One region of the Anoxybacillus sp. EFIL genome, then DNA from elsewhere that is predicted to be linked to it. Evidence: a T-box and tRNA genes for the amino acid it is inferred to sense, from the RefSeq annotation. Region 1 holds a T-box; the other holds one or more tRNA genes.
What was found. A T-box is a leader RNA that pairs with one kind of tRNA and senses whether it is charged. The one in region 1 lies ahead of tyrS (tyrosine--tRNA ligase), so its partner is inferred to be a tRNA-Tyr.

Region 1 (14,213 bases):
GGAAACCAATTCCGGGAGTAAAAGCTGCAATCGTTGACGATCAAGGAAATGAGTTACCGCCATATCGCATGGGCAATTTGGCGATTAAAAAAGGTTGGCCTTCGATGATGCGCGCGATTTGGAACAATCCACAAAAATATGAGTCGTACTTCTTACCGGGTGATTGGTATGTATCTGGCGATTCGGCATATATGGATGAAGATGGATATTTCTGGTTCCAAGGACGAATTGATGATGTCATCATGACAGCGGGAGAACGTGTTGGTCCGTTCGAGGTGGAAAGCAAACTCGTTGAACATCCTGCAGTTGCAGAGGCAGGTGTCATCGGAAAGCCAGATCCGGTGCGCGGTGAAATTATTAAAGCGTTTGTTGCTCTTCGCGAAGGGTACGAGCCATCAGAAGAATTAAAAGAAGATATTCGTAACTTTGTGAAAAAAGGTTTAGCTGCGCATGCCGCACCACGTGAAATCGAGTTTCGTGATAAGTTACCAAAAACGAGAAGTGGAAAAATTATGCGCCGCGTTTTGAAAGCTTGGGAACTAAACTTACCGACAGGCGATTTATCAACAATGGAAGACTAAAAAATCGGGCATGGCCCGATTTTTTAGTTTGTTGATGGCTGTTCTTCTGCTGGTTGCTCATTTGTTGGTTGCTCAGGTTGTATAGCAGGCAACATGCGAATGATATTAGATGGATTCGATTCCAATCCAGCAATATCAACAGCCGTCACGTAATATATTCCTTGTTTTAACGGTATGTTTTTTTGTTCGCCTTTACGTATTGTTGCGATAACTTGAAACGTAGCTGTTTCGGATGCCGCATAATATACTCGATAACCAATGACGTCTTGTTCATGATGTTCGTTCCAAACGAGTGCCGTTCCTTTTTGTTGCGCAGCTAGTGGATCCGGTTTTTTCCCGTTTTCTTGAAGCGTTTTTGCCACAAATACATGTTTCCATTTATCGTTTTGCGGGAGTAATTTGCTCAAATCTTTTATATGCTGAATGCCCCACTGTTCAAGTAACGAAGCGTCAATCATTACGCCTTCTTTTGTAAATTCTTTCGGTGTTGTCGGTAAAGAGGCATATCGCTCTCCATTTAATTCAACGAAAGCTCCGCTAATCAAATACGTATCTTCTGTTTTCGGCACAAATGCCGTATTGAATAAATCGCTTTCGATCAGTCCGAATCGTTTACATGTTTCTGATGGGAGCAATCCAGAAATTGCACAATATGAGCGTTGAACAATTCCTCCAGGCATATGGAATCGTTCTTTCGGAGCGATTAGTTCTGGGCGAATATCGTACGCCCCATTCATCAGTTGCGCCCATAGCAATAAGTTTCTTTGGGAATATGATAGCCCTTTATAGCTTTTCTCAAGCGGTTTTGGTGTATCGTATCCCATCCAAGTGCCTAACGTGACATTCGGATTTGTCGCGACAAACCAAGCGTCCTTTGTGTTTTGACTCGTCCCTGTTTTTCCCGCCCAATCTGCTGAAAATTTTAACTTGCCATTTAAAAAAGAAGCTGTACCTGAGCGAATGACGTCGCGCATCATATCGATTGTTAAATACGCTGTTTGAGGTGAAAACACTTCGATTGGTTTTGGCTCGTGTTCATATACAACGTTCCCATTTTTATCAACAATTTTTTCAATTAAATACGCGTCGATGAATTTCCCACCATTTGCAAACGTTGCGTATGCATTGACGTTTTCTTCAATCGTTACCCCTTTTGTTAGCCCACCGAGCGCAAGAGATAAATTATATCCGTCTCCCGTCGTTAAGCTTGTGAAGCCCATTTTTTCTAAATATGAAATGGGTCGTTGATCGATGATGCGAGCATACGTGCGAATGGCAGGAATGTTATACGATTTTTTTAGCGCGTGACGAACAGATGTTAAGCCGTGTGTTTTACCATCCGCATTTTTGGGGCGATATGGACCTTGTTGCGTTGGAATTTCTAAATCAATATCTGGAATGACAGATCCCGGTTGAATAATGCCCATTTCCATCGCTGGTGCATAAACGAGAAGCGGCTTCATCGTTGAACCGTTCGAACGGTATGCTTGAGTTGCGTGATTCAGTTGTTCCCGTTTATAATCTCGTCCACCGACAAAGCTAATGATGCGTCCGGTTTTGTTTTCGATCAAAATCGCCCCGACTTCTACCGGCTGACGGACGGAAATGATTTGTTCCGTTTTTTCGTCTCTTTTTCGAACAACTGTATCGCTTCCGAAGTACGGATATTTTTCAACAATCGCTTTCATTCGTTCATATATGTCTTTATCGATCGTTGTGTAAATCGTATAGCCGTTTTGACGTAATTGCTTTTCTGCTTTTTCCGCATATTCTTTATATAACTGGTCGTTTGAGCGCACATCTTGCCGATCGTATCCATCTTTTTTTGCTAGTAAATCAATAAAAATATCTTTCGCACGACGTTCGATTTCAAACGTCAGCCATGGATATTTTTCCACTGGGGATGGCAAGGAAGAAACAAAATCTTTCGTAACGTCGTATGCTAGTGCGTCTTTATATTGCTCTTCTGAAATGTATCCAGCTTTTTTCATGCGCGTTAATACCGTTTTCATCCGATTTAGCGCGGGAGATAAATCGCTTTTTAACTCGCCTTCGCTAGTGAACGGTGTATAGCGAAACGGACTTTGTGGTAGCCCTGCTAAAAAAGCCGCTTGCGGTAATGTTAATTGTTTTGCATCGATGCCGAAAACACCCTTTGCGGCGGCTTGGACGCCGGCAATATTTCGCCCAGATGCGTTTCTCCCGAAAGGTACAACGTTAATGTACGCTTCTAAAATTTCATCTTTAGAAAAAAACTTCTCAAGCCGTAAAGCGAGCAACACTTCTTTTGCTTTTCGCTCAAATGACACTTCACTTGTTAAAATTTGATTTTTTACAAGCTGCTGTGTTAATGTACTCCCTCCGCTACGCGTCGAGGAGTTTGTCGCTTCTTGGAAGATGGCACGTATAATGGCTTTTGGTACAACCCCTTTATGTTCATAAAAATGTTCATCTTCTGTAGCGATGACCGCTTGAATGAAGTAAGGGGAAACTTGTGAAAGTTTGACTTCATCGCGTTCTAAATCTGAACGGAAATAGCCAAGATATTCACGATTGGCAAAATAAATATGGGTTGTTTCTTCATAGTTATAAATATCTTTTTTCATTTCTTTGTAAGGAATCGGCTTAGCATCTTTCACAAGCGAGGCGAAATATCCCGCACCGACACCGAAGGCAAAACTGAACGCGCATAAACATGCGATCAATATAATTAAACATACATTCCAAATGACTTCGTATGTAATCGTGAAATGGCGCCATAGTTTTTGCCATGAAAATCGGACTTGTTTTTCTGACATAGTGACCTCCCATCCGAATTGTATTTTCATCATTATATCATAATTTGTCTTTCCGTATCGGAAAATGTCTAAATTTGTTTGAAGATCTTGACAACAGTTGATGTTTTATGATAAAAGAGGGTATATTGACATGTGAATAATCGAGCGATGAGCGGAACGAGTAGTGCTTATCTCCCTGCTGACAGAGAGCTAGTGGTTGGTGCGAACTAGCGTACAGGTAAGCATGAATTACCTCCGTGAGCATCTTTTGCGAACAGCTTGTGCGAAAGTAGCAAAAGACGGTATAAGCCGTTATATCAATGAAGCGAGAGGACATATATGTTCTCTAAGTAGGGTGGTACCGCGATGAAACTCGTCCCTTCATATGAAGGACGGGTTTTTTTGTTTCCATAACAAACGGAAAGGGTGGTTCAAATGGATTTGCTTCAAGATTTACAATTTCGCGGTTTAATTAATCAAATGACAGATGAGGATGGACTCAAAGCATTGCTAGCAGAAGAAAGTGTAAAAGTATATTGCGGTTTTGATCCAACGGCAGATAGTTTGCATATCGGTCATTTGCTTCCGATTTTAATGTTACGTCGCTTCCAACAAGCTGGTCACCAGCCGATTGCGCTCGTCGGTGGGGCAACAGGATTGATTGGAGATCCGAGTGGAAAAAAAGCAGAGCGAAAATTAAATGAAAAAGAAACGGTCGCTCATTACAGTGAGCGGATTAAACAACAGTTAAGCCGCTTTTTAGATTTTGACAATGAAAACAATCCGGCGATTATCGCAAATAACTACGAATGGATCGGTTCGCTTGATGTTATTACATTTTTGCGTGATGTCGGGAAAAACTTTGGAATTAACTACATGCTTGCGAAAGAATCTGTACAGTCGCGATTAGAAACAGGAATTTCTTTTACAGAGTTTAGTTATATGATTTTGCAGGCATACGACTTTTTGAAACTGTATGAAATGTATAACTGCAAGTTGCAAGTTGGTGGAAGTGACCAGTGGGGGAACATTACGGCTGGGCTAGAACTAATCCGAAAAACAGAAGAAGATGCAAAAGTGTTTGGATTAACTGTTCCGCTCGTAACAAAAGCAGACGGAACGAAGTTTGGTAAAACAGAAGGTGGAGCGGTATGGCTTGATGCTGACAAAACGTCCCCATATGAGTTTTACCAATTTTGGATTAATACAGATGACCGTGATGTTGTAAAATATTTGAAATACTTTACGTTTTTATCGCACGAAGAAATTATGGAATTAGAAAAACAAACAGCTGAAGCGCCGGAAAAACGGGCAGCACAAAAAGCATTAGCTGCGGAGATGACGCGTCTCGTTCATGGGGAAGAAGCGTTGCAACAGGCGATGAACATTTCTGAAGCACTCTTTAGCGGAGAAGTAGAAAAATTAACAGCAAATGAGATTGAACAAGGTTTTAAAGATGTACCATCGTATGTATGTCATGAAAAGGAAGTGGCGCTTGTTGATTTGCTCGTAGCGAGTGGCATTTGTCCATCGAAACGTCAAGCGCGCGAGGACGTAGCGAATGGAGCGATTTACGTGAACGGCGAGCGCATGCAAGACGTAAATAAAATCATGACAGAAGAAAATCGCATCGAAGGTCGCTTTACGATTATTCGCCGCGGCAAGAAAAAATATTATTTAATCCGTTATGCATAAAAAATCCTCTCTGCTTCGGCAGAGAGGATTTTTTATTAACGTGAGTAGAACTCGACGATTAATGCTTCGTTAATTTCTGCAGGCAATTCAGAGCGTTCAGGTAAACGAGTGTAAGTACCTTCTAATTTGTCCGCATCAAGCGTTAAGTAGTCAGGTACGAAGTTGTTTACTTCAAGCGCTTCTTTAATAATTTGAAGGTTGCGAGATTTTTCGCGAACAGAAATCGTTTGACCTGGTTTTACACGATAAGATGGAATGTTCACGCGGCTGCCATCAACTAAAATATGACCGTGGTTAACTAATTGGCGAGCTTGACGGCGAGTGCGCGCGAAACCTAAACGGTAAACAAGGTTGTCTAAACGAGATTCAAGCAAGATCATGAAGTTTTCACCATGTTTACCAGCCATTTTACCAGCTTCTTCGAACGTTTTACGGAATTGGCGTTCGTTTACACCGTACATATGGCGAAGTTTTTGCTTCTCTTGAAGCTGCATACCATATTCAGATAATTTTTTGCGTTGTCCTGGACCATGTTGACCTGGTGGGTACGGACGTTTTTGTAATTCTTTACCTGTACCGCTCAATGAAATGCCAAGGCGGCGAGAAATTTTCCATGTTGGACCTGTATAACGAGCCATAAATGCTCCTCCTTTGTTTTTATTTTTGGTAAAATAAAAACAGTCGTGCCTCACCATTTATCGCCATTTTGTTTTCATGTATCCTCGCCCTAGCAGCTGAGAGTTACACGATACAACCTCCAATTAGAGAATGACGCTCTCTATGGGGAACAAAATGGACATACAAATGTGAGCACAAAGGCTGCAATATTTTACACAAAGGCTATTATAGTTTTTTTTCGCGTCTAAGTCAACAATTTTTGTATAGTCTTTATAATAAGGAGTATGGTATGATATAATTGATAGGTCCTCAGTTTTAGAAATATGACAGAAACTCTCATTTTTTTATTTATATGGTTCATACATATAATAGAGAGGAAGTATGTGCGGGTGAGTGAAAAAAATGAACATTCAAGAACACGATCAATACGCCATATTTAAACAAAAGTTTTTCGATTGGTTTTTAACAGAAGAAGATTTTACGAATTTACCTCGCATCATCCAAGCGCTGATCACCTTATTGCAAAAAGAGTTTCACTTGTTAGACGTCACGTTTTATGTGCTTAACCCGTTTAAACACGCTTTTGAACCTGAAGTAACGACAAATCACATCATTGAACAGCAACAAGAAAAATATATGATTCCATTTGATGATCAGCTAAAACAACAGTTTGATGATGTTGTCGTCATCGATGATGAAAGCGAAATCAAAACCGTTCAGTTTGGTATACATTTTTCAGAAGATTCACTCGGTCTTATTCGTTTTCAGCTTCATGTGCGAGATATGATACCGAGGTCGTTAATTAAACAAATGAGACAAGACTTTTTAAAAGTGTTTGCTCGCATTCGCAAAGTGTCTGAAGTATTAAGTGAGGAAAAAAGATATGAACAATTGCATCGAGCGGCAACAAAAATTCATGCGTCTATGAATATTGGGGATGTACTTGAAGAAATTGTAAAAACGTTAAAAGAAGTGTATCCGACGTTTACGTTTCATTTGTTTTTATCTTATGACAGCACAACAGACCGAGATTTGCCGATTAAATTACTTACATTTGAAAATGAAGATGAGCACATGGGGGCAATGCAAGCGTATGTTACTGGACAAATTCAGCTTCACGATTCGCTCGTTCATAAAAAGTCTGTAATTTATGCCCCGATTAAAGGAGCCCAAGGCATTTACGGGGTGATCGAAATGATTGCTCCGACAATTATGGAGTTGCCAGAACGAGAAATGCGCTTTATTTCCTTATTAGCAAATACAGCTGGCAGCGCATTAGAGAATGCAAAATTATACGAACAATCAAAACGATTAATTGCTGATTTACAACTCATTAACGAGACGATTCACCACTTAAACACGAACTTACGCTTCCAAGACGCCTTGCAGTTTATGATTGAAAAAATTAAAACGTCATTTGATGCGGAAGAAGTCGGTTTTATTATTTTGCAAGAAAAAGAGCGTAAAGTACTTCCTGGAAGTACGGCATTTTTCCAATCACGCGAAGCAAAGGCATATGTAGATTTCGTTTTCCACCGCATTCAACATCCGCGGGATAATTTATTTTTAGGTGATGTAAAAATTCATAGCGATCATGCGAAACGTTTTCGTTCGCTTATGGCCGTACCGATGATGCGCGGAATGATGAAAGGTGTAGCGATCGTGCTACATCAAGAGGCGTACCACTTTTCGTTTGATATGTTTAAATTGTTACAATCACTTATCCATCATTCCACGTTGGCGTTTACAAACGCAGCATTGCGTGAAGAGCTTGAACGAATGGTCATTACAGATCGGCTAACAAATTTATATGCACGTCATTATTTAGATGAACGTATTCAACGTTCGATGGAAGAGGATGGATTAGGTACATTTATTTTAATAGATATTGATAATTTCAAAAAAATAAACGATACGTATGGGCATCAAGTAGGGGATGAAATTATTATTCAAGTAGCAAATATTATTAAAGCAAACATTCGCCAAAATGACATCGGAGCTCGATGGGGAGGAGAAGAACTCGCCATTTATTTACCGAAAGTGTCCATTAATGCAGGTTTATCGATTGCGAACCGCTTAGTACAAAAAGTTCGTGAGTTAACAAGCCCACCGGTGACGATTTCTTGTGGGGTATCGTACTGGAAGAAAAATCGTGCGGACTCTGTGAAAGAGCTATTTAATCGTGCCGATGAAGCGTTATATACAGCGAAACGGACAGGAAAAAACCGCGTCGTTGTTCAAGAATATTAAAAAGAGGCCAAATATTTCGGCCTCTTTCTTATATGTTAACATATTGAATAAGCGTTTCAACAAAACGTTGTAAATACTGTTCGTCTACCTCATCGAAACGATTTTTGATTGGGCTGTCAATATCAAGCACACCAATGACACGGCCGCTTTTTATCATCGGAACGACAATTTCAGATTGAGATGCAGCATCGCATGCGATGTGACCTGGAAACGTATGAACGTCCGCCACACGCACGGTTCGTTTTTCGGCCGCTGCTGTTCCGCATACGCCTTTGCCAAATGGAATGCGCACGCATGCGGGCAATCCTTGAAACGGTCCGAGAACAAGTTCATTTCCTTCTGTCATATAAAAACCGACCCAGTTAATATCGTGTAAAAAGTAGTTCAATAAAGCAGAAGCATTGGCTAAGTTCGCTACAACATTTTTTTCATCTGAAATTAATGCTTTCAATTGGTCGATGACAAGTGCATAATTTTCTTCTCTTGTCCCTGTGTATGTTTGTGCATGAAACATGTATTCCACTCCTTTATATCAACATATGTTCAATTCCTTGGTGAAGGCCAGCAACCGAGTGAGCATCTGAACCGTACACGAGCGGAATGCCGCGTTTTAACGCTTCTTTTACGACCCAATGAGGCGGATACGGCTCTAAGCAGAGCGGTTTCGTTGTGCCGGCACCGTTGTAGTCAAGTTCTAGTTGACGATTTTTCATTTCATCTAGAATACGTGTGATGATTTTGTTGTCATCATATTCACACGGGTATGCTCGATGAAACTTACGAACGAGCGTGATATGTCCGATACGTTTTGGTTTGTATGGTCCTAAATCGGCAACAACAGAAGCGAGAACGGTGTTATAATACGCATCATACACTCGTTCAACTGAACCAAACGATGCAACGATGTTTCCAAACATGTCCTCGCTATAATCGATACACATGTACTGATTGTCAATGTGCAAAAAATGAACGGATAAAATGCTATCGTCTAATTGTGGGCCGATTTTATTTAAAAATGTTTTCGTTTCTTGTTCATATCCGACAATGAAATCAACTTCTAATCCGACATGAATACGAATATGCCTTTCGTACTGTTTTTTTAATGATTGTAAAATTGATACGTACGACGCTAGTTGTTCTTCTTTCATCGCGCTATCTTGATAAGGGGTTGGATCGATAAATCCTTTCGGAAGCGGTGCGTGTTCGGTAAATGAAATATCTGTATAACCAAGCGAAATGGCCTTTTCGATATATTCATGCAACGCATCGTCACTTCCGTGAGGACAAAACGGTGTATGAATATGCCCGTCACGCACGTTTTTCACCTCTTTTGGCGCAAAATTCGACAAAATCACGTTTTTTTAGGAAAAAAATTAAAATTTTTGCTCAAAAAATGTTGCTAACATGGTATCATAAAATCATTGAAAAGAAAATGCCTTCTCCATAAAAAAGAAAGCTTGACAACAAGGAGGCCCATTATGGAATTTGTAGCGATTAGTGCGCTCCTCTTTATTGGAGGACTTACATATACATACGTGTACCGAAAACGTTTATATAAACAAATCGATCAATTAGAACAATGGAAAATTTCTTTAATGAATCGCCCCGTACCAGAAGAAATGGCGAAAATTAAGGCATTAAATATGATGGGGGAAACAGAGCAGCTGTTTGAAAAATGGCGGAACGAATGGGATGATATTGTCGCTGTTCAACTGCCAAACATAGAAGAGAAGTTGTTTGATATTGAGGAAGCAGTGGTCAAATATCGGTTTATGAAAGCGAAAGATGCGTTACAGCAAACAAAACAGCAGCTTCAAGAAATTGAAGGGAGCATTCAACGCATTTTATTAGAGTTACAAGAATTAGTTGGAAGTGAAGAGAAAAATCGTGAAGAAATTGAACAGTTAAAGGAAAAGTATCGCCAAGTAAAAAAAGCGATGCTTACTCAACGTCATACATTCGGGCGCACGGAAACTGCGCTTGAATCGCGATTAAATACTCTTCAACAACAATTTCAAACATTTGAACAGCTAACGGCGGAAGGGAATTATTTAGCTGCCCGTGAAGTAGTGTTGCTCATTCAAAATGAATTAAATGAGTTGAATCGTTTTATTGAACAAATTCCGCTTTTACTTAGCGATGCGCAAGTTGAAATTCCAGCACAACTTGACAATATTGTCGAAGGGTATCGTGAACTGTTAGAAAAAGGGTATGTGCTTGACCATCTTCCAGTTGACAAAGAAGTGGAGGCGATCCGCGGAAAAGTGTCAGAAGTGCTTGCGCTGTTAGAAACGCTTGCTGTCGATGAAGCAGAAAAGCTTCTTCGAGAAGCACAAGAAGATGTTGACACGTTGTACGATTTGTTAGAGAAAGAAGTGTATGCGGAACGCTTCGTTCATGATGAAACGGAAAAAATTGAGCAAACGCTTTACGAGTTAGAAGAAGAAACGAAAGAAACGCGCGATGAAACGTTGTTTGTTCAGCAAAGCTATCATTTATCACAAAGTGATCTTGACAAATATCGACACATTGAAAAGCAAGTGCAACAATTGATGAAGCGATTTATGTTAATTCAAACGAAAATGATTGAGGAACGTTTAGCTTACTCGCTTATTCGTGAAGAGTTGGAGGAAATTTTAGCGCAAATTGCTGCGGTGAAAGAAAAGCACGCCCAGTTTCGAGAGCACTTATATGCGCTAAGGAAAGATGAATTAGCAGCGCGTGAGAAATTAGCAGAAATGAAAAAACAATTGTCTGAAGCGATTCGGCTCGTGAAAAAAAGCAAACTTCCTGGGTTACCGGAATCTTATATGTTGCAAGTGAGCGAGGCGCGTGAAAGCTTAACGCGTGTGTCGCTTACATTAGACGGAAAGCCGTTAAATATGGAGGCCGTTCATCAAGCGCTAGACGAGGCGATCTTGTTTGTGCAACATGTATGTGACCAAACAAAAGAAATGATTGAACAAGCTCGATTGGCTGAACAAGTCATTCAGTATGGAAACCGTTACCGTCGTCGTTTCCAAGCGGTGAAAGAAGGATTAGAGGAAGCGGAGCAGTTGTTCCGACGATACGAATACGAATTAGCCTTACAAAAGGCGATTGCTACGGTAGAGCAAGTGGAGGAAGGAGCGTTTGAACGTATTCGTGAGTGGTTAAAAGAAAACGAGTGAAAGGGAATCCCTTCACTCGTTTTTAACTTGCTTTTCTTTCGGTACGTGTGACATGATTTGTTTTGTTTAGCAACAAACCGATCAAGCCACCGACGAGCGCCGGTGTGAGCCAACCAATTCCTTGTTCAAACAAAGGCAATGTTTTTTCGTATACGTGTAAAATGGCTGATACATCAAATCCCGCTGTTTTTAGCCCATCAACGACGCTAACAAGAAATGTACCAGCAATCGCTCCGATGTAAACCGTTTGTTTCCCGCCAAAATAGTCATGTAAAAACGATAAAGCGACAAGAGTAATGGCTAACGGATAAATGATAATAAGCACAGGAATGGATAACGAAATAAGTTTTGTTAAACCGACATTTGCGATGAACGCGCTAAAGACGCTCATCACGATGACGAGCATTCGATAAGAGAACTTTGGCGAAATTTTCGAAAAATAGCTTGCGCACGATGATAATAAACCGACAGATGTCGTTAAGCACGCAAGCATAATAATAACCGATAAGATGGCTGTCCCGGCTTGCCCAAATAAGTAAGTGGCTGCTTGGCTAATAATTTCTCCGCCGTTATCGCGATAACCAATCGCCTGCACGCTTGATGAGCCGATGAAAGCGAGCGATAAATAAACGAGCGTTAGTCCAGAGGCAGCAATGAGCCCAGCTTGAATGCAAAGTTTTGTCAGTTGTTTTTTGTTTGTTATTCCTTTTTGTTGAATAGCTTGAATGACAATAATACCAAAAACGAGCGCAGCAATGGCATCCATCGTCAAATATCCGTCAATAAACCCTTTAAATAACGGAGCATGTGCGTAGGCATCGGTTGGTTTTTGGATCTCGCCCATAGGTGTCCATATACTTTTGATAAAAAACAAAGTAAGACCGACAAGTAAAAGCGGCGTTAATAACTTACCGATGCGATCAACTAATTTCGATGGATTTAACGCCAACCAAAGCGATACAATGAAGTAAATGACTGTATACGCGGCTAACATGATAGAACGATCGGCTGTTTCAGGTAAAAATGGTGTCACCCCAATTTCAAACGAGACAGTCCCTGTACGTGGAATACCGAAAAATGGGCCGATCGCTAAATACATGATCGTTGTGAAGATAACACCAAATACAGGATGTACTCGACTAGCTAATTGTTGTAAATCACTTCCTGTTTTTGCGATGGCGCTTACGGCTAAAACGGGTAATCCGACGCCAGTAATTAAAAAGCCAGCAATAGCAATCCATACGTTTTCTCCTGCTGCTTGTCCGAGAGCAGGAGGAAAAATCATGTTGCCAGCGCCGAAAAATAAAGCAAATAACATGAAACCGACAGCGATTAAATCTTTTTTCGACATGTTGATCCTCCTTTGTTGTCTCCGTACCAGCCTATATACTACCATATAAAATAAAAATTTTGTCGTTTTTATCAAAAGTTTCAATCTTTAAAATATTCTTTGATCATTTCTTTTTTGAATAAAGATGTGATAATATAAGAAGGCTGTTTGTATATGAACGTATATGGAGGCAAGGGCGATGATGTATTTAGATAATAGCGCCACAACAAAACCGTTTCCAGAAGTGTTGCAATCTTTTATGAAAGTAGCGAATGATTATTTCGGGAATCCGTCGTCGCTACATGGATTAGGCATGCAGGCAGAGCGATTGCTTACACAAGCAAGAGAACAAATCGCACGTCTGCTCGAGGTGAAACCGACCGAAGTGATTTTTACATCAGGTGGGACGGAAGGAAACAATTTAGCAATTAAAGGGGTTGCTTGGCAACACCAGCAGCGCGGGCGTCATATGATTACAACAGCGATTGAACATCCGTCCGTTACCGAAGCGTGTAAGCAGCTTGAACAACTTGGCTTTCAAGTGACATATGTGCCCGTCGATGAGCGTGGCATCGTTTCTCCAACACATATTGAACAAGCGTTGCGTGACGATACGATTCTCGTTTCTGTGATGCATGTCAATAATGAAGTAGGTTCCATTCAGCCAATTGAACAAATTGGTATGTTGTTAAAAAAATATCCGAAAGTGCTTTTTCACGTTGATGGAGTACAAGGTGCGGCGAAAGTGCCGCTTCATTTAAAGCGCGCAAATGTTGATTTATATACGATCTCCGCTCATAAATTTCACGGTTTAAAAGGAGCAGGCGTATTATATGTTCGCGAAGGTGTACGCCTTTCTCCACTTTTATCTGGTGGGGCACAGGAAATGCAGTTACGTTCTGGAACAGAAAATGTCGCTGCCATTGTAGCGATGGCGAAAGCGTTGCGATTGTCTGTTGAAAAATATCACGAATCCTCTGCTCGCCTCGGAGAAATGAAGCGAGCGCTTATCGAACGTTTACAAGCGATTGAAGGCATTGTTGTTCATACCCCGTTTGAACAATCGGCTCCGCATATTATCCATTTTTCTTTAGAAGGAGTCAAATCAGAGGCGTTTGTGCATGAATTAGAAAAACAACATGTATATGTATCAACAACATCAGCTTGTTCATCTCGGAAAAAAGCGCCAAGCAAAACATTGTTAGCTATGGGAGTTGAAAAAATGCGAGCGGAGCGCTCGATTCGCATAAGCTTATCATATGAACAACAAATGGAGCACATTCCAATAATAGTTGAAGCTATTGAACGAGCATACGAACGATTAAAAATAGTAGCGAGGGGAACGAAATGACGTACGATCATATTGTAATTCGTTACGGTGAAATGTCGACAAAGGGAAAAAACCGTTTGCAATTTGTACGATGCTTAAAACGAAACATAGCGAAAAAATTAAAACATTTTCCAAACATTCAAATTGAAGCGTTGCGCGATCGGATGTACGTTCGTTTACATCATACACCACCGCAACCTGTCATTGAAAAATTGCAAGAAGTGTTCGGGATTCAATCGTTAAGTTTAGCGTTAAAAACGGAGAGCGATTTGGAAAAAATAAAGGAAGCGACACTTTTTTTTGTTAAACAATTTCCGCATGAAGGGAAAACGTTTAAAATATCCGCAAGAAGAGCGGATAAACAATTCCCGATCACAACAAATGAATTAAACTATGAGCTTGGGAGTTATGTGTTAAAAAATACAACAGGTTTAACGGTCGATGTCCATCATCCCGACATTG
Region 2 (4,213 bases), on a different contig from region 1:
GGGGCACAGCTGGGTAGCTATGTGCGGAAGGGATAAGCGCTGAAAGCATCTAAGCGTGAAGCCCCCCTCAAGATGAGATTTCCCATCGCGTCAAGCGAGTAAGATCCCTTGAAGATGACAAGGTAGATAGGTCCGAGGTGGAAGCGTGGCGACACGTGTAGCTGACGGATACTAATCGATCGAGGACTTAACTAAGCACACACCTGTTATCTAGTTTTGAAGGAATAAAAAAATGCTTGACAACAAAAAATATTCCGTTATAATAACATTTGTCTAAAGCATTATTGCTCGGTGACGATGGCGGAGAGGTCACACCCGTTCCCATACCGAACACGGAAGTTAAGCTCTCCAGCGCCGATGGTAGTTGGCGGGACACCGCCTGCGAGAGTAGGACGTTGCCGGGCAAGATGATGAATGAATCACTTTTGTTATTATTCCGCAGTAGCTCAGTGGTAGAGCACTCGGCTGTTAACCGAGCGGTCGTAGGTTCGAATCCTACCTGCGGAGCCATTTACGGAGAGCTGTCCGAGTGGTCGAAGGAGCACGATTGGAAATCGTGTAGACGTGATGAGCGTCTCAAGGGTTCGAATCCCTTGCTCTCCGCCAGCCACTTAGGAAATGATATATGGCCCGTTGGTCAAGTGGTTAAGACACCGCCCTTTCACGGCGGTAACACGGGTTCGAATCCCGTACGGGTCATCTTTTGGAGGATTAGCTCAGCTGGGAGAGCACTTGCCTTACAAGCAAGGGGTCGGCGGTTCGATCCCGTCATCCTCCACCATATGTTATTATCGCGGGGTGGAGCAGCCAGGTAGCTCGTCGGGCTCATAACCCGAAGGTCGCAGGTTCAAATCCTGCCCCCGCAACCAATATTGGTCCCGTAGTGTAGTGGTTAACATGCCTGCCTGTCACGCAGGAGATCGCGGGTTCGAGTCCCGTCGGGACCGCCATGTATGGCTCGGTAGCTCAGTCGGTAGAGCACGTTTGAATCGACTTCTTTGGCAAGGCTACAGCGTACCGCTCGAGCCACATCTTGAGTAAGCAAACTGAGAGCGGGACGAAGGACGTTGTGCTTCTGAATAATTTAAGGATGAAGCTACTATCTATATGGCTCGGTAGCTCAGTCGGTAGAGCAAAGGACTGAAAATCCTTGTGTCGGCGGTTCGATTCCGTCCCGAGCCACCATTTTGAATGATGTCGGCTTAGTTTGTTTCATCTAAAAGTTTGATGCACTTCATATTATGCCGGCTTAGCTCAATTGGTAGAGCAACTGACTTGTAATCAGTAGGTTGCGGGTTCAAGTCCTGCAGCCGGCACCATCCGCGGAGGGGTAGCGAAGTGGCTAAACGCGGCGGACTGTAAATCCGCTCCCTTTGGGTTCGGCGGTTCGAATCCGTCCCCCTCCACCATTTTAGGGGCATAGTTTAATGGTAGAACAGAGGTCTCCAAAACCTCCGGTGTGGGTTCGATTCCTACTGCCCCTGCCAAAAAAACATGGCGGCTATGGCGAAGTGGTTAACGCACCAGATTGTGGCTCTGGCATTCGTGGGTTCGATTCCCACTAGTCGCCCCATATACATTTTAAAACGTTGGGGTATAGCCAAGCGGTAAGGCAACGGACTTTGACTCCGTGATGCGTTGGTTCGAATCCAGCTACCCCAGCCATATATGCGGAAGTAGTTCAGTGGTAGAACACCACCTTGCCAAGGTGGGGGTCGCGGGTTCGAGTCCCGTCTTCCGCTCTTCGTTTTATGGCGGCATAGCCAAGTGGTAAGGCAGAGGTCTGCAAAACCTTTACCACCGGTTCGAATCCGGTTGCCGCCTCCATTTTTTTATGCGCCGGGGTGGCGGAATTGGCAGACGCACAGGACTTAAAATCCTGCGGTAGGTGACTACCGTGCCGGTTCGAGTCCGGCCCTCGGCACTGAAAAGTCTTGACAAAGCAAGTTTGCATGATACAATTTAATTGCCTCATGCCGATGTGGCGGAACTGGCAGACGCGCACGACTCAAAATCGTGTGGGGTAGCCCCCCGTGTGGGTTCGACTCCCACCATCGGCACTGAATATTTGAGGATTCCTGTTGCACACAGGGATCCTTTTTTTATTTCTTCTTATACTTTTTCTTTTCTCCAGGACGCTCCAGCTTTACTTTTTCATCCTTTTAGCTTTTATATTTTACGAAAATTTTCGTGGAAGAAATATATTTATTTCATGTTTTATTATAATTTTTCGTTTAGGGCGAAAGATTTTATTGACTTATGCGTCAATTGTTATTATGATTAAGTTACGAAACAAATGAAAGAAAGCGCTTTTTTGATTTGTTTTTTACGAAAAATTTCGCAGGAGGTTCGAAATTATGCTTCAGTTTCCGAAAGATTTTATTTGGGGAGCTGCAACTTCATCGTATCAAATTGAAGGAACAGCGACTGGAGAAGATAAAATTTACTCGATCTGGGATCACTTTTCCCGCATTCCTGGCAAAGTAGCGAATGGGGATAATGGCGATATCGCAATTGATCATTACAATCGTTATGTTGAAGACATCGCATTAATGAAAGCGCTTCATTTGAAAGCGTATCGATTTTCGACTAGTTGGGCGAGACTTTATTGTGAAACGCCAGGGAAGTTTAACGAAAAAGGTTTAGATTTTTATAAGCGTCTTGTACATGAATTGCTAGAGAACGGTATCGAGCCAATGTTGACCATTTATCATTGGGATATGCCACAAGCTCTTCAAGAGAAAGGTGGCTGGGAAAATCGTGATATCGTTCACTACTTCCAAGAATACGCTGCTTTCCTTTACGAGAATCTTGGGGATGTCGTGAAAAAATGGATTACGCATAATGAGCCGTGGGTTGTCACCTATTTAGGATATGGGAATGGCGAACATGCCCCAGGGATTCAAAACTTTACATCATTTTTAAAAGCAGCACATCATGTTCTTCTCTCACACGGGGAAGCGGTAAAAGCGTTTCGAGCAATCGGTTCGAAAGATGGGGAAATTGGTATTACGTTGAATTTGACACCTGGATATGCGGTCGATCCGAAAGATGAAAAAGCAGTTGATGCCGCTCGAAAATGGGACGGCTTTATGAATCGTTGGTTTTTAGATCCTGTATTTAAGGGACAATATCCAGCAGATATGTTAGAAGTGTATAAAGATTATTTACCAGACGTTTACAAAGAGGGAGATTTACAAACGATTCAGCAACCGATCGACTTTTTCGGATTTAACTATTATTCAACAGCAACATTAAAAGATTGGAAAACAGGTGACCGTGAACCGATCGTATTTGAACATGTGAGCACAGGAAGACCTGTGACGGATATGAATTGGGAAGTGAATCCAAACGGTTTGTTTGATTTAATGGTGCGATTGAAAAAAGATTATGGCGATATTCCATTATACATTACCGAAAACGGTGCTGCATACAAAGATCGCGTCAACGAACAAGGTGAAGTAGAAGATGATGAGCGAGTTGCTTATATACGGGAGCATTTAATCGCTTGCCACCGCGCGATTGAACAAGGCGTCAATTTAAAAGGATATTATGTATGGTCGCTGTTCGATAATTTTGAGTGGGCATTTGGATATGATAAGCGCTTTGGGATTGTATACGTGGATTATGAAACGCTAGAGCGCATCCCGAAAAAGAGTGCATTATGGTACAAGGAAACGATTATAAACAACGGATTGCAAGTAGACAATGACAAATAAAGGAGGTGATGGGGGAAGGGAAGAAGTTTTCTTCGTCATAGCGGGAAGTGTCGGGGATTGGCCGCTACTACGAAGAAAACTAAAGGAATTATAACGTGAAACAAGCAAATGGGCAAATGAAAGGTGTAAACGGTATGAACACATATTGTGAAAAAGCGAGGGGGAAAGAATGATGAAGAAACGAGCTCTCATGTTGTTGTTAGCAGTTGTCTTTATGTTCGCGACAGCGTGCAGCAATCAATCTCAAAGTGAGAACGAATCAAAAGATAAAGGTTCAAGTGAAAAAGTCAAGTTGAACATGTGGGTATTCGGAAGCACTGGTTATGAAAAACTAGCTGAAGAATATATGAAAGATCATCCAAATGTTGAAATTAAAATTCAATCAACGCAGTTTGACGATCATCATAACGCATTATTTACAGCGTTATCAGCAGGAAGTGGCGCACCGGACATCGCGATGATTGAAGTAAACAATATTGAACGTTATCGTGAGG

Region 2: it encodes a tRNA-Tyr, which carries the amino acid that the T-box ahead of tyrS (tyrosine--tRNA ligase) is inferred to sense. The anticodon was not compared.

The regions. Positions count from the first base shown of each region.
Region 1 is NZ_SDLH01000002.1:92,218-106,430, forward strand. It holds gene acsA (acetate--CoA ligase) at 1-581, shown strand, start outside; gene ES017_RS03595 (transglycosylase domain-containing protein) at 605-3,379, opposite strand; T-box leader at 3,518-3,742, shown strand; gene tyrS (tyrosine--tRNA ligase) at 3,794-5,053, shown strand; gene rpsD (30S ribosomal protein S4) at 5,089-5,691, opposite strand; gene ES017_RS03610 (sensor domain-containing diguanylate cyclase) at 6,074-7,921, shown strand; gene ES017_RS03615 (GAF domain-containing protein) at 7,950-8,435, opposite strand; gene hisJ (histidinol-phosphatase HisJ) at 8,449-9,237, opposite strand; gene ezrA (septation ring formation regulator EzrA) at 9,400-11,091, shown strand; gene brnQ (branched-chain amino acid transport system II carrier protein) at 11,114-12,442, opposite strand; gene ES017_RS03635 (cysteine desulfurase family protein) at 12,621-13,772, shown strand; gene thiI (tRNA uracil 4-sulfurtransferase ThiI) at 13,769-14,213, shown strand, end outside.
Region 2 is NZ_SDLH01000010.1:88,930-93,142, reverse strand. It holds partial or broken rRNA gene ES017_RS13550 (23S ribosomal RNA) at 1-195, shown strand, start outside; rRNA gene rrf (5S ribosomal RNA) at 288-404, shown strand; tRNA gene ES017_RS13540 (tRNA-Asn) at 436-510, shown strand; tRNA gene ES017_RS13535 (tRNA-Ser) at 516-606, shown strand; tRNA gene ES017_RS13530 (tRNA-Glu) at 628-699, shown strand; tRNA gene ES017_RS13525 (tRNA-Val) at 706-781, shown strand; tRNA gene ES017_RS13520 (tRNA-Met) at 793-869, shown strand; tRNA gene ES017_RS13515 (tRNA-Asp) at 875-950, shown strand; tRNA gene ES017_RS13510 (tRNA-Phe) at 1,110-1,185, shown strand; tRNA gene ES017_RS13505 (tRNA-Thr) at 1,244-1,319, shown strand; tRNA gene ES017_RS13500 (tRNA-Tyr) at 1,325-1,409, shown strand; tRNA gene ES017_RS13495 (tRNA-Trp) at 1,414-1,487, shown strand; tRNA gene ES017_RS13490 (tRNA-His) at 1,498-1,573, shown strand; tRNA gene ES017_RS13485 (tRNA-Gln) at 1,591-1,665, shown strand; tRNA gene ES017_RS13480 (tRNA-Gly) at 1,671-1,742, shown strand; tRNA gene ES017_RS13475 (tRNA-Cys) at 1,754-1,827, shown strand; tRNA gene ES017_RS13470 (tRNA-Leu) at 1,839-1,924, shown strand; tRNA gene ES017_RS13465 (tRNA-Leu) at 1,976-2,060, shown strand; gene ES017_RS13460 (GH1 family beta-glucosidase) at 2,358-3,719, shown strand; gene ES017_RS13455 (ABC transporter substrate-binding protein) at 3,889-4,213, shown strand, end outside.